Regions from separate parts of the Micromonospora sp. SL1-18 genome, predicted to be linked through region 3. Evidence: riboswitches for the same ligand, from Rfam matches in the RefSeq annotation. Region 3 holds a riboswitch; each other region holds the start of a gene.

Region 1 (4,384 bases), on a different contig from region 3:
CCGACCTGCCGGAGGTGGCGGCGGTGAAGGGGTCGCTGCGGATGCGCCGGGTGCTGGAACGCGCGGTCCGGGACGCGGTGCCGGATTCCCCCACCGAGCTGCGCCTGCTCTACCGGGGCGAGCTGCTCCGGCTGGGCCGGGCCGAGCTGGACGCGATCCGGGACCGGGCCCTGCCGCGCGGCGCGCGCCGCAACGAGGTGCGACGGGGCGGCTTCGACGCCGTCCTCGCCGCCCTGTACGGACAGGCTCGCGGGCTGCGGATCGGCCGGCTGCCGGAGCAGCCCGCGTTCGAGGACGAGATCATCGAGCGGCCGGAGTTCCGCGAGTTCCTCAAGGCCTGGTGGCCCCGGCTGCACCCGCGGCACGTGCTCGGCTGGCTGGCCCGCCCCGAGCGGCTGCGCCGGTACGCCGGCGGGATCCTGGCGGCCGACGAGATCCGGCTGCTGACGCGGGCGTACCGGACCCTGGACGCCGAGGGGCCGACCATCGCCGACATCGCGCTGCTGGACGAGCTGGACGCGCTGCTCGGCAAGCCGGTGCAGCGGGCGAAGCCGAGGCGCGACCCGTTCCAGCTCGCCGGGGGCGTTCGCGAGCTGAGCACGTTCGCCGACCGGCAGCGGGCGGCCCGGGCCGCCGCCCGGGAGCGCCCGGAGGACTACCGCGACTACGCCCACGTGGTGGTCGACGAGGCGCAGGACGTCTCCCCGATGCAGTGGCGGATGATCGGCCGCCGGGGCCGGCTGGCCTCCTGGACCGTGGTGGGCGACCCGGCGCAGACCGCCTGGACGGGTGACGCGGGTGAGCTGACCCGGGCCCGGGACCAGGCGCTGGGGCAGCGCCGCCGGTACCGGTACGAGCTGACCACCAACTACCGCAACTCCGCCGAGATCTTCGCGGTGGCGGCGGCGGAGATCCGCCGCCGCTACCCGGACCTGGCGCTGCCGACCGCGGTGCGCTCCACCGGGGTGCCGCCGGTCGAGCGGATCGTGCCCGCCGCCGAGCTGCCGGCCGCGACCGTGGCCGCGGCCGGCGCGCTGCTGGCCGAGGTCGAAGGGACGGTCGGCGTGATCACGCCGGTGCCGCGCCGGGACGAGGTCGCCGGCTGGCTGGGCGACCTCGGCGGCGGCCGACTCCAGGTGGTGACCAGCCTCCAGGCCAAGGGCATGGAGTACGACGGGGTGGTGCTGGTGGCGCCGAGCGAGATCCGGGCCGATCAGGGTTCGGGCGTACGGACCCTCTACGTGGCGCTGTCCCGGGCCACCCAGCGCCTGACCACCCTCGACCCGGTCGGCTGACGACGGTCGGGCCCCGGCTCACTTGCATACATAGCGATGTGAGCATAAATTGGGCCCCGCCGGGGTGACGGGCGAAAGGGTGTGGGCGTGGGCGCAGGTCATGACCACAGCGGCACGGTCACCAACGCCGCACACCGCCACCGGGGTCGGCTCTGGGCCGCGCTCGGGCTGCTCGCCGCCCTCATGCTGGCCGAGGCGGGGACCGCGTTCGCCACCGATTCGCTGGCCCTGCTCTCCGACGCCGGGCACATGTTCACCGACGTGCTTGGCATCGGCATGGCGCTCGCCGCGATCACCGCCACCCGGCGGGCCAACACCGATCCGCAACGCACCTTCGGGCTCTACCGGCTGGAGGTGCTGGCCGCGCTCGCCAACGCGGTGCTGCTCGGCGCGGTCGCCGCCTACGTGTTCGTCGAGGCGGTACGCCGGTTCGGCAGGCCGCCGGAGGTGCTCGCCGGGCCGATGCTGGCCGTGGCGGTGCTCGGCCTGCTCGCCAACCTGGCCGCGTTCGCGCTGCTGCGGACGGGCGCGCAGGAGAGCATCAACGTGCGCGGAGCGTATCTGGAGGTGCTCGGCGACGTGCTGGGCTCGCTCGGGGTGATCGCCGCCGCCCTGGTCATCACGTTCACCGACTGGTGGTGGGCCGACCCGCTGGTCGCCGTCGCGATCGGGCTGTTCATCCTGCCGCGCACCTGGCGGCTCGGCAGGGCCGCGGTGCGCATCCTGGTGCAGGCCGCCCCGGAGCACCTCCAGGTGACCGCGGTGCGCGATCGGCTGGCCGCTGTGCCTGGGGTCGCCGAGGTGCACGACCTGCACGTCTGGACCCTCACCTCGGGCATGGACGTGACCTCGGCGCACCTGACCACGACGCCCGGCGCGGAGGTGGGCGAGGTGCTGGCCGCGGCGCGGGCCGCACTGCACGAGGACTTCCGGATCGATCACGCCACGTTGCAGATCGAACCCGGAGCGTCAACCGGCGCATGCGGACCTGTGGAGTGGTAATTAGGACAAACTTAAATTCAAGTGGCTATTGTGCATCTGTGCCGGCTTTAGCCCGATTCTCGGTCCCCGTCGCCGGGGGCCGGTCGGCGTACGGCCGGTAGGCTCGGTCGCGGTCTCCACCCGGCGGCGCGTTTCGGCGCCGGGGCGGCGGCCGTCGCCTAATCGCCAGCAGCACGGCGAGCCGGGGAACCACGTTCCTGGGGTGCATCCGCGTCAGCGGTAGGGATCTTCCGTCCCGAACCCGTCAGCTAACCCGGTCGGCGGTTGACGGAAGGACACGTGAATGCCACCTGTGGCACCTGTACGACGGACGGCCGCCCGGTTGGCGGCCCTGCTCGTCGCGACGCTCGCCCTCGGCGTCGCGGCCGCGCCGGTCTCCCCCGCCTCGGCGGCCGCCCCGACCGGCCTGCTTGCCGCCCCGCCCGGCGACGAGGGCGGCACCCCGGCGCTGCGCGCTCAGCTCGACGCGGCCAGCAAGGGCTGGCTGGACGCGCGGGCGGCGCTGAAGCGGTCGGTGCAGCGGCAGCAACAGCTCACCACCCAGCTCAAGACCGTCAACGCCGAGCTGGGCGTACGCGACGCCAAGGTCGGCGAGATCGCCGGGGTCGCGTACCGGACCGGGCGGCTCGGCACCGCCGCGGCGCTGCTCGACACCAGCAGCCCGGAGGGCTTCATGGACCGGGCCGCCACGCTGCAACAGGTCGCCGCGCACGAGGACCGCGCGCTGCGCAACCTGATCGACACCCGGGACCAGTCCACCCGCACCCAGGCCGCGCTCGACGGCGAGATCCGGGAGCAACGCAAGCAGGTCGCGGTGATGGCCAAGCGCAAGGAACAGGCGGAACACGCGCTGGAACTGGCCAACAAGAAGGCCGCCAGCACGAGCGGCGGGGGCAGCGTGCAGGGCACCTCGCGGGCCAACGCCAAGGCGGCACCGCGCAACGCCGACGGCTCCTGGCCCTCGGAGTCGTGCAGCGTGAACGACCCGACCCCGGCCAACGGCTGCATCACCCCGCGCATGATGCACGCGCTCCAGCAGGCCAAGGCGGCCGGGTTCACCCGCTACGTCTCCTGCTACCGGCCCAGCGGCTCGGGCGAGCACCCCAAGGGCCGGGCCTGCGACTTCGCCGCCCAGAAGGGCGGCTTCGGCGGGGTGGCCACCGGCGGCGACAAGACGTACGGCAACAACCTGGCCGCGTACTTCATCCGCAACGCCGACCCGCTCGCCGTGCTCTACGTGATCTGGTACAAGCAGATCTGGCTGCCCAGCAGCGGCTGGAAGGCGTACAGCGGCGGCAACGGCGACCCGTCCAGCGACCACACCAACCACGTGCACCTGTCGGTGTACTGAGGCTCGCCGGTGGCCCGCCGCCCGGCGGGCCACCTACGCCCACCGACGTACGTCGGAGGTCGCCGTGCGTCCGACGACGCGGGGCCGGCGAGGACCGAGCATCGGGGCATGAGCCGACTCTCACCCGCCGGACGCAAGGCCCTGCTCACCCTGCACCTGGTCACCGCGCTGGGCTGGCTCGGCGTCGACCTGGTGCTGCTGGCCCTCGGTGTCGCCGGCCTACGCGGAGCCGACCCCGAGGTGGTCTATCCAGCGGCGGGTCTGCTGGTCACGTACCTCTTCGCCCCGCTGAGCGTGCTGGTCTGGCTGGTCGGGCTGGCCAGCGCGCTGTTCACCCCGTGGGGGCTGCTGCGCTGGCGCTGGGTGCTGGTCAAGTTCGTGATCACCACGGCGATGCTGGGGTTGGTGCTGCTGCTGCTCACCCCGACCGTGCGCCGGCTCGGCGAGCTGGGGCCGGACCTCACCGCCCGGGACCGGCTGGACCTGGTCATCCCGCCGACGGTCTCCAGCACCCTGCTGATCGTCACGACCGTGCTGTCCACCTACAAGCCGTGGGGGCGGCTGCGCCCGGCCGCCCCGACGGCCCGACGTCCGGAGTTGTCGCGAACCGCCGGGCGGCGGAGCTGACTGAAGAGCCCGCGGGCTCTCAGTCAGCCGGCCCCTCCAGGGCGGCCCTGAGCCGACTGGCGAGGCCGAGGTGGGCCGCCCGGGCCTGCCGGAAGGCGTACCCGAACAG
Region 2 (4,384 bases), on a different contig from region 3:
GATGATGGCCGCCGTCGGCCGGCTGATGAAGCGGGGCTGATCAGGACTTCCGGCGACGGCGGGCTCAGAGCCGGTCGAGCAGCTTCTTCATGGCGTCGAACTCGGCCTGCTGGGCGTCCAAGATCCGCCGGGCGAGCGCTGGGTGCAGCCGTCGCCCTGGCAGTCGTCGGTCAGACCGGCCGCCGCATCCGGCGCGACGGCGTGCCCGGCCGCCGCGTGCGCCGCCGGGTCGCCGCCGGTGGCGTGCGTCCCATGGCCGAGGGTGTGCATGGCGGTCAGCCCGACCAGGGCACTGATCAGCAGCAGGAGCCGGACCCACGGTCCGGTCATCACCGCTGGCGCCGTACGCACGAGGACCACGCTAGCGGGCGCGGCGGGGCGGGCCGGGAGGAACCACCGGACACCACTCGTCCGCTACGACCCGCTGCCGGCCTGGCTACCATTCCGCGGCGGCGACCGGCCTGCTTCTTCAGCCGGTGCCACCGCCGGCCGGTGACCCGACCGGCCCGGCGACACGTGTCCCGCTGTCAATCGTTGGGAGACCCGCCATGGGCGCCGACCACACCCGTCCCGCCCCGTCCGCTCCGAAGGGGGTGCGGCAGGTCCTCGTCGCGACGGTGGTGCCGCTGTTCCTGGTCACCGTGGTCGCCGCGCTCGCGCTCTGGCCACGGGACACGCGGGAGCCGGCGGGCAACGCGGAGGTGCCGCGCTACCACGGCACGGTGACCCGGGTGGTGACCGAGTCCTGCCCGCCCACGCCGGAATCGCCGGAGGGCGGCCCAGGCGACTCCACCGGCCCCTGCGGGACCGTCACCGTCACCGTCGAGCAGGGCCCGGACGCCGGGCAGCAGGTCGAGGTGCCCGTCCCGACCGGGCCCGGGGCGCCCCGGGTCGAGGTCGGCGACGCGATCATGCTGGTCGAGCTGACTGACCCGGCCGACCCGACGGCGAAGAGCTACCAGATCGCCGAGCACCAGCGCGGCGCGCCACTGGTCTGGCTGGTCGTGCTGTTCGGCGTCGTCATCGTCGCGTTCGGCCGCTGGCGCGGGCTGGCCGCGCTGGGCGGCCTGGTCGCGAGCTTCGCCCTCCTGCTCGGTTTCGTGCTGCCCGGAATCAACGCCGGCCAGCCGCCGCTGCTGGTGGCGATCGTCGGGTCCGCGCTGATCATGTTCGTGGTGTTGTACCTGACCCACGGGATCACCGCGCAGACCTCGGTGGCGGTGCTCGGCACCCTGGGCAGCCTGGTGCTGACCGGGCTCCTCGGTGCCCTGGCCATCGCGGCCACCCATCTGACCGGCTTCGGCAGCGAGGACGCCGCCACCCTGTCGATGTTCCAGCACGACGTAGACCTGCACGGATTGCTCCTGGCCGGCATCATCATCGGCTCACTCGGCGTGCTGGACGACGTCACCGTCACCCAGGCGGCCACGGTCACCGAACTGGCGTACGCGAATCCGGGGCTGTCCCGGCTCCAGCTCTACCGGGCGGCCACCCGGGTGGGCCGCGCGCACATCGCCTCCACGGTCAACACCATCGTCCTGGCGTACGCGGGCGCGTCGCTGCCGCTGCTGCTCCTGCTCGTCGCCGACTCGCGCCCGTTGAGCGAGATCCTGACCAGCGAATTCATGGCCACGGAGATCGTCCGCAGCGCGGTGGCGACGCTCGGCCTGATCGCCGCCGTACCGCTGACCACCGGCCTGGCCGCCCTCGTCACCACTGCGGGCCGGGGCGCCGCGACGGACACCCGCCGGGGCGCCGGAACGGACACCGTGCCGCCCTCCGGGCCGCCGGCCGCCCGGCCGCCCGCCGAGCGGGACGACGCCCTGGAGGCGCTCGGCGGAGCGGTCACGGGGCGGCGCGGCGCGGACGGAGGTACGGAGGTCGCATGGTGACACTCCGCAGCGTGACCATCGATTGCGAACGCGATGCTGGTCACGCAGAGCTACGCCGAAATCGCGCCATTGGTCGGCTTCTGGGCGTAGCTCACCGCATGGATTGTCAGGTAATCTCCCTCCGGCCACCGCTGAAGGCGTGCACCAGCGCCTGCGGTGCCGCCGCCCAATCGCCCGAGGGCGAGCCGGGGAACCAACGCACCTGGGGTGAATCCGCGCCAGCGGTAGGGGCCACTTCCGTCCCGAACCCGGCAGCTAACCCGGCCGGCGGTCGACGGAAGGGAACACTGTGACGGCACCCCTGCGCCGCTGCTTGACACCTGTGGTGGCCGTGCTTGCCGCGCTCGCCATCGTCGCCGGGCCGACCCCGGCCATGGCCGCGCCCACCAACCCCACCCCTTCTGGGCACGAGGAGGACGATGAGCCTCCGCTCATCACGGACGTCCTGGACGCCGCGAACCGCGGCTACCTCAAGGCCAAGGCGAAGCTGGCGAAGTCGAAGCGGCGCCAGCTCCAACTGGCCCTCGAGATAAACGCGGCACGGGCCGAGCTCGATGCGCTGCGCCCACAGGTCGGTCAAATCGCCGCGCAGTCGTACCGCACCGGCCGGGTCGGCGTGCTGGCCATGCTGCTGGAGAGCAACACGCCCGACACGTTCGTCCAGCGGGCCGCCGGCCTGGACGAGCTGAACCTGGTCAACGCGCAGAAGCTCGCGGCGGCCAACGCGGCGAAGACCCGGGCCGAGCAGGCCAAGCTCGCCCTCGACGCCGAGGTACGCGAGCAGCAGAAGCAGGCCAACGCGATGGCGCGCGAGAAGGCCGAGGCGGAGAAGGCGCTGAAGCTGGTCGGCGGACGCGGCTTCACCGGCGGCCTGGTCTCGGCCACCTCGCCGGTCGCCCGGATCGGGCCCGGTCGCACGGCCGACGGGGGCTGGACGGCCGAATCACGCACCGCGAAGGACCCGACCACCTCGGGCTACATCACCCCGCGCACCCTGCACGCCTACAAGGAGGTCCGGCGAGCCGGCTTCGACCGCTTCGCCGGCTGCTACCGCCCCGGCGGGCCGTGGGAGCACCCGAAGGGCCGGGCCTGCGACTGGTCGCTGCAGAAGAGCGGTTTCGCACCCTGGCACAACAACGACATGCGGATGTACGGCAACAACGTCGCCGCCTTCCTCATCCGCAACGCCGACCGGCTGGGCATCTACTACGTGATCTGGAACCGGCAGATCTGGTTCCCGGCAACAGGCTGGAGGTCATACAGCGGCCCCTCCAACCACACCGACCACGTCCACATGTCGATGCTCTAGGTCTAGGGCGTGCCGGCCGACACCTCGGCCACCGTCCGCACCTCGCCCGCGCTGAGCCGGTACGACATGCCGACCACCCCGCACCGGCCGGCGGACACCCGCTCGGCGAGTACGGCCGACCTGGCCAGCAGCGCCTCGACGGTCTGCGCGATGTGGATGTCGACGATGGCGTTCACGTCCTCGACGCCCTGTCGGGCCGCTTGGCGCAGGCTGGGCACGACGGCCTCCACCACCGCACCGAGGTGCCCGGCCGGAGAGGCGCCGGCGGCGACCGCCTCGCGCGCGGCCTGCACCGCCCCGCAGGAGTCGTGGCCGAGCACCACGACCAGCGGGGTGCCGAGCACGGTGACCGCATACTCGACGCTGCCGAGCACCTCGGGGCCGACGGTGTGGCCGGCGGTCCGCACCACGAAGAGGTCCCCGAGGCCGCGGTCGAAGATGATCTCGGCGGCGAGCCGGGAGTCGGAGCAGCCGACGATCACCGCGAACGGGTGCTGACCGTCGGCGACGGCGGCCCGGTGATCGGCGTCCTGGTTCGGGTGGCGGGGTACGCCGGTGACGAAGCGACGGTTGCCGGCGTACAGCTCGGCGAGCGCCTGCTCAGGAGTGGTCGGTATCACAGCAGTCACCTCGTCCTCGCACGAAACGACCTGGTCAGACCGGTCGGCGGCGGAGAGGGCCGCGCCAACCACGTTCACACCCAGGCCCAAGATACGTCAAGTTTTACGTGATACACATTTCATGTGTTGGCCGCCGCTTGACCACTCACGGGCACCCGATCTGGTGGGGCGGGGCCGCCGGCCGCCGGACTGGGGCAGGAGCGGGGAAGCCCGGGCCGGGGCCATACCATGGCCAGCATGGCGACGACAGCGGGCGAGAACGGGAGCGGTCGGAACTGGACCTTCCTCACCAACCACGGGCACGTTCTGCTGGCCATCGCGCGCAACCCGACCGCGCGGCTGCGTGACGTGGCCGACGAGGTGGGGGTGACCGAGCGGGCCGCCCAGGCGATCGTCGCCGACCTGGAAGCCGGTGGTTACCTGCGCCGCACCCGGGTGGGGCGGCGCAACGAGTACACGATCAACCCGAGTGGCCACTTCCGTCACCCGGCGGAGGCCGACCAGCAGGTCGGCGCCCTGCTCGCCCTCTTCACCGCCGAGCCGGCCACCGGCGCCGCCGCCGA
Region 3 (4,384 bases):
CCCGGATGACCCTGGACGAGAAGATCGGCCAGATGACCCAGGCCGAGCGGGGCTCGGTCACGGCGAGCGACATCACCGCGTACCGGCTCGGTTCGGTGCTCTCCGGCGGCGGATCCGCGCCCACGCCCAACACCGCCACCGGTTGGGCGGACATGTACGACGGCTTCCAGCGCGGTGCCCTCGCCACCCCGCTGGCGATCCCGATGATCTACGGCGTTGACGCGGTGCACGGGCACAACAACGTGTACGGGGCGACGATCTTCCCGCACAACATCGGCCTGGGGGCGACCCGCGACCCGGCACTGGTGCAGCAGATCGGCCAGGCCGTGGCCGAGGAGGTCGCTGGCACCGGCGTCGACTGGGATTTCGCGCCCTGCCTCTGCGTCGCCCGCAACGACCGCTGGGGTCGTACCTACGAGTCGTTCGGTGAGACCCCCGATCTGCCGTCGAGCATGTCCACCCTGGTCACCGGCCTGCAGGGCAGCACGCTCGGTGGGGCCACCTCGGTGCTCGCCACCGCCAAGCACTACGTGGGCGACGGCGGCACCACCGGCGGGGTGGACCAGGGCAACACCCAGCTCAGCGAGGCCGACCTGCGGGCCGTCCACCTGCCCCCATTCCAGGCGGCGGTGCAGCGTGGCGTCGGCGCGGTGATGATCTCCTACAGCAGCTGGAACGGCGTGAAGATGCACGGCAACCAGTACCTGATCACGACCGTCCTCAAGGGAGAGCTGGGCTTCTCCGGCTTCGTCGTCTCCGACTGGAACGGCATCGACCAGATCGACGGCAAAGCCGGCTTCACCGCCGCCGAGGTCACCATGGCGATCAACGCCGGTATCGACATGGTCATGGTCCCCACCACCTGGAAGACCTTCATCAGCATGCTCCGCGCCGAGGTGCAGAACGGGCACGTGCCGATGAGCCGGATCGACGACGCCAACCGGCGGATCCTCACCAAGAAGTTCGAGCTCGGCCTCTTCGAGCGGCCGTACACCGACCGGAGCTGGACCCCGACGGTCGGCAGCGCCGCGCACCGGGCGCTCGCCCGGCAGGCCGTCCGCGAGTCCCAGGTGCTGCTGAAGAACTCCGGCGGCGTTCTGCCGCTGGCCCGGGACAACAACAAGATCTTCGTGGCCGGCAAGAACGCCGACAACATCGGCAACCAGAGCGGCGGGTGGACCATCTCCTGGCAGGGCTCGTCGGGCAACATCACCCCCGGCACAAGCATCCTCCAGGGCCTCCGTGCCGCGGTCGGTCCGACCACGACGGTCACCTACAACCAGCGCGGCACCGGCATCAACAGCAGCTACCGGGCCGCGATCGCGGTGGTCGGCGAGACACCGTACGCCGAGGGCCAGGGCGACCGCACCGGCGCCATGAGCCTGGACCGGGAGGACCTGCGCACCATCGCGACCCTGCGCAATGCCGGCGTACCCGTGATTGTGGTGCTGGTCTCCGGCCGGCCGCTGGACGTTGCCAGCGAGCTGCCGAACTGGACCGCGCTGCTCGCCGCCTGGCTTCCGGGCACCGAGGGTGCCGGCGTGGCCGACGTCCTCTTCGGCGGGTACGTGCCGACCGGAAAACTGCCGATGACCTGGATGAACTCCGCCAGCCAGCAGCCCATCAACGCCGGTGACGGCCAGCTTCCGCTCTTCCCGCAGGGCTTCGGCCTGACGTACTGAAGGGCGCTTGTAAGGCACCTGTGGACGTTACGCAACTCGTATGGTGCGGCCTTCGCTCGGCCGGGTGAAGAACTTCACAAGAAGTGGGCGATCGTCCGATTCCGTCCCTAACGTCGGCTGTGTTCGCGATCGCGGACACCACGGGCCGGTAACGCCTAATCCCGCCGCCGGCCCGTCGGTACCTGGACCTCAGGCGGGAGCGGGGGACCCACAAGTTCCTCGGTGCTCGACACCTCGGGGTGAAGCCGCCGTCCGGCGGCCGGGCTCCTCGGCCCGAACCCGACAGCTCACCTCGTCGGCGTGGAGGAAACCCACATGGCAACTGAATACGTCGCACGTAATCGACGACTCACCCAGCGTCGCGTCGTCGTCGGGGCGTTGGTCGTCGGCGCCGCCACCGGTGCCGCCGCCGTCCTCGGGCCAGCCGCCCCGGCCAGCGCGTCCAGCGTGAACTGGGACGCCGTCGCCCAGTGCGAGTCCGGCGGAAACTGGCACATCAACACCGGCAACGGCTACTACGGCGGTCTCCAGTTCTCGAAGAGCACCTGGAACGGCTACGGCGGCCAGAGGTACGCCAGCCGGGCCGACCTGGCCAGCCGCAGTGAGCAGATCGCCATCGCCGAGAAGGTCCTCGACGGGCAGGGCATCGGGGCCTGGCCGGTCTGCGGCAAGAAGGGCGGCTCGACGAAGCACTACTCGTCCACGTCGGAGTCCGCCAGCCAGAACTCGCCGAAGAAGGCGACCAGCAAGCGGGCGTCGCGGGACGAGCGACCGGCGACCCGCAGCTACCGGCGTACCGCGCCGAGCACAGGCGGCGCCGAAACCTACGTGGTCGAGCGCGGTGACACGCTGTCCGAGATCGCCCAGGAGCGGAGCCTCACCGGCGGCTGGCACGCGCTGTACGAGCGCAACAAGCAGGTGGTCGGCGACGACCCAGGCCTGATTTTCCCGGGCCAGCAGCTGAGCCTGCACTGACGCCCGCGAGCCGGGCGGCATCCGCCGCCCCGCGTCCCGCGCTGAACAAGGAGTGGCCACCCCGCCCGGGGTGGCCACTCCTTGCGTGAAACAGACCGTTAGGCGGCACCGGGCCGGGTCGGTGCCGGCGGGCGTGGTTGCTATGGTCACCATGCTCCGGAAAGACGTGAAGAAAGCGCGGCTATGACCAACGACCCGTTCACCGCGGCCGCGAGCCTCGATGAGCTGCTCACCAGGACCCAGCAGGCGCTGTCCTCGATGCGGTCCCGGGCCACCGAGCATGCTGACGTCGACCCGGAACAGTTGCTCCGCGCCGAGGGCAGCGCGGCCGACGGACGCGTGCGCGCTGTGGCCGTCCAGGGTGGTCGGATCCAGTCCGTCGTCGTCGAACCCGAGCTGGCCGAGGCAGGGTGGGCAGCGGTCTGCGGGCATGTCGTGGTGGCCGTCAACGCCGCCCTCGCCGACCTCGACGCCCAGGTCAATTCCTCGGCGCGGGCCGACGTCGACGCCCTGGCCGCGCGGCTCGGCGGGCTGCAGGAGCAGTCGGTACGGCAGATGGAACTGTTCAGCCGGGCGATGGAGGACGTGCTGGCCCGGCTCAACCGCAGCGGCGACGCGGGCACCCGGACCGGCCGCTCAGGCTGAGTGGGCACCCGACGTACGGCTGACGTGACCAGGCGGCCGACCACTTTCGTCTAGTGCGTAGAAAAGTAGTCACGAGAGCGACGAAAGCTATGGACAGGCTGACCGGAAGTCAGTAGGGTCAAGCGCTATCAATATGTTTCGTCGAGATGAACTACCGGCACAGTAGCTTCCGACTGTGGCCCTCCGGGCGGCGCAACCGGAGACCACGACCGGCCACGACCCGCCACCCCGGGTCAATGCCACCACGGCGACCGGGCGCGGCACGCGCCATGGGTCGACCGACATCCCCGACAAACCCCACCAGCTCAGAGACATCACCATGCCCGGCGAGCGGCGGATCCGGCCCGCTGACGACGTCGGGGTGGCCGACACACCACTTCGGACGACCGTGGCCCGCGGCCACGGCCGGTGATCCCGTGCGGCCTGGGAGGGGCCGGCGGGCTCCTGACCGCCAGGGCAGCTCTATCGATCGACCACACCGACGCACGCTCCGTCCGCTGCTTCCCGGACCGTGAAAGAGGAACCCATGAACCCACATCCACCGCAGAGGCGGCTCGGCCCGAGCCGGCTCCGGAGGACGGTGGCCGCCCTCGCCACGCTGGCGCTGCTGGCCACCGGCCTCTCCGCCGCGCCGGCGAGCGCGCGGCCGACCGACCCGGAACGCTCCGCGACGGCCGCTGCCCCGGCGCCGCTCCAGGCGCAGGTGCTGACCTGGACGGCGGGGGACAACTTCCTCGCCTACCGGTCGGCGCCCACCACCGCGGTCGCCGGGCCGGCCACCCTGGTCTTCGAGAACAGTGCCGCCACCGGCAACACCACCGGGATGCAGCACACCCTGACGTTCGAGACGGGCGACCCGCGGTACAACAGCGACGTCGACGTGAACATCCTGGCCGATCCGACAGACCGTAACGGGGGCCGCTGGACGGTCGACGTGGTGCTCTCCCCGGGCACCTACCGGTATTTCTGCGCCATTCCGGGCCACGGCGGGATGACCGGCCTGCTGGTCGTCAGCGGCGGCGGCTCGGACACCACGCCGCCGACCGTGACCGCCGCGGTGACCGGGGAGAAGGACGCCAACG

The links. Region 3 has a riboswitch for cyclic di-AMP ahead of ACNAW0_RS09235 (transglycosylase family protein). Riboswitches for the same ligand answer to the same signal wherever they lie in the genome.
Region 1: another riboswitch for cyclic di-AMP. It lies ahead of ACNAW0_RS03565 (coiled-coil domain-containing protein); the one in region 3 lies ahead of ACNAW0_RS09235 (transglycosylase family protein).
Region 2: another riboswitch for cyclic di-AMP. It lies ahead of ACNAW0_RS14975 (coiled-coil domain-containing protein); the one in region 3 lies ahead of ACNAW0_RS09235 (transglycosylase family protein).

The regions. Positions count from the first base shown of each region.
Region 1 covers NZ_JBLROA010000005.1:55,187-59,570, forward strand. The annotation lists gene ACNAW0_RS03555 (HelD family protein) at 1-1,295, shown strand, start outside; gene ACNAW0_RS03560 (cation diffusion facilitator family transporter) at 1,383-2,297, shown strand; cyclic di-AMP (ydaO/yuaA leader) riboswitch at 2,443-2,576, shown strand; gene ACNAW0_RS03565 (coiled-coil domain-containing protein) at 2,581-3,648, shown strand; gene ACNAW0_RS03570 (hypothetical protein) at 3,757-4,275, shown strand; gene ACNAW0_RS03575 (SRPBCC family protein) at 4,295-4,384, opposite strand, start outside.
Region 2 covers NZ_JBLROA010000026.1:54,348-58,731, reverse strand. The annotation lists gene ACNAW0_RS14990 (metal-sensitive transcriptional regulator) at 1-40, shown strand, start outside; gene ACNAW0_RS14985 (hypothetical protein) at 88-351, opposite strand; gene ACNAW0_RS14980 (YibE/F family protein) at 549-1,892, shown strand; cyclic di-AMP (ydaO/yuaA leader) riboswitch at 2,046-2,177, shown strand; gene ACNAW0_RS14975 (coiled-coil domain-containing protein) at 2,182-3,201, shown strand; gene ACNAW0_RS14970 (carbonic anhydrase) at 3,204-3,821, opposite strand; gene ACNAW0_RS14965 (helix-turn-helix transcriptional regulator) at 4,050-4,384, shown strand, end outside.
Region 3 covers NZ_JBLROA010000014.1:140-4,523, reverse strand. The annotation lists gene ACNAW0_RS09240 (glycoside hydrolase family 3 protein) at 1-1,682, shown strand, start outside; cyclic di-AMP (ydaO/yuaA leader) riboswitch at 1,825-1,998, shown strand; gene ACNAW0_RS09235 (transglycosylase family protein) at 1,998-2,657, shown strand; gene ACNAW0_RS09230 (YbaB/EbfC family DNA-binding protein) at 2,841-3,302, shown strand; gene ACNAW0_RS09225 (hypothetical protein) at 3,478-3,714, shown strand; partial or broken gene ACNAW0_RS09220 (cupredoxin domain-containing protein) at 3,829-4,384, shown strand, end outside.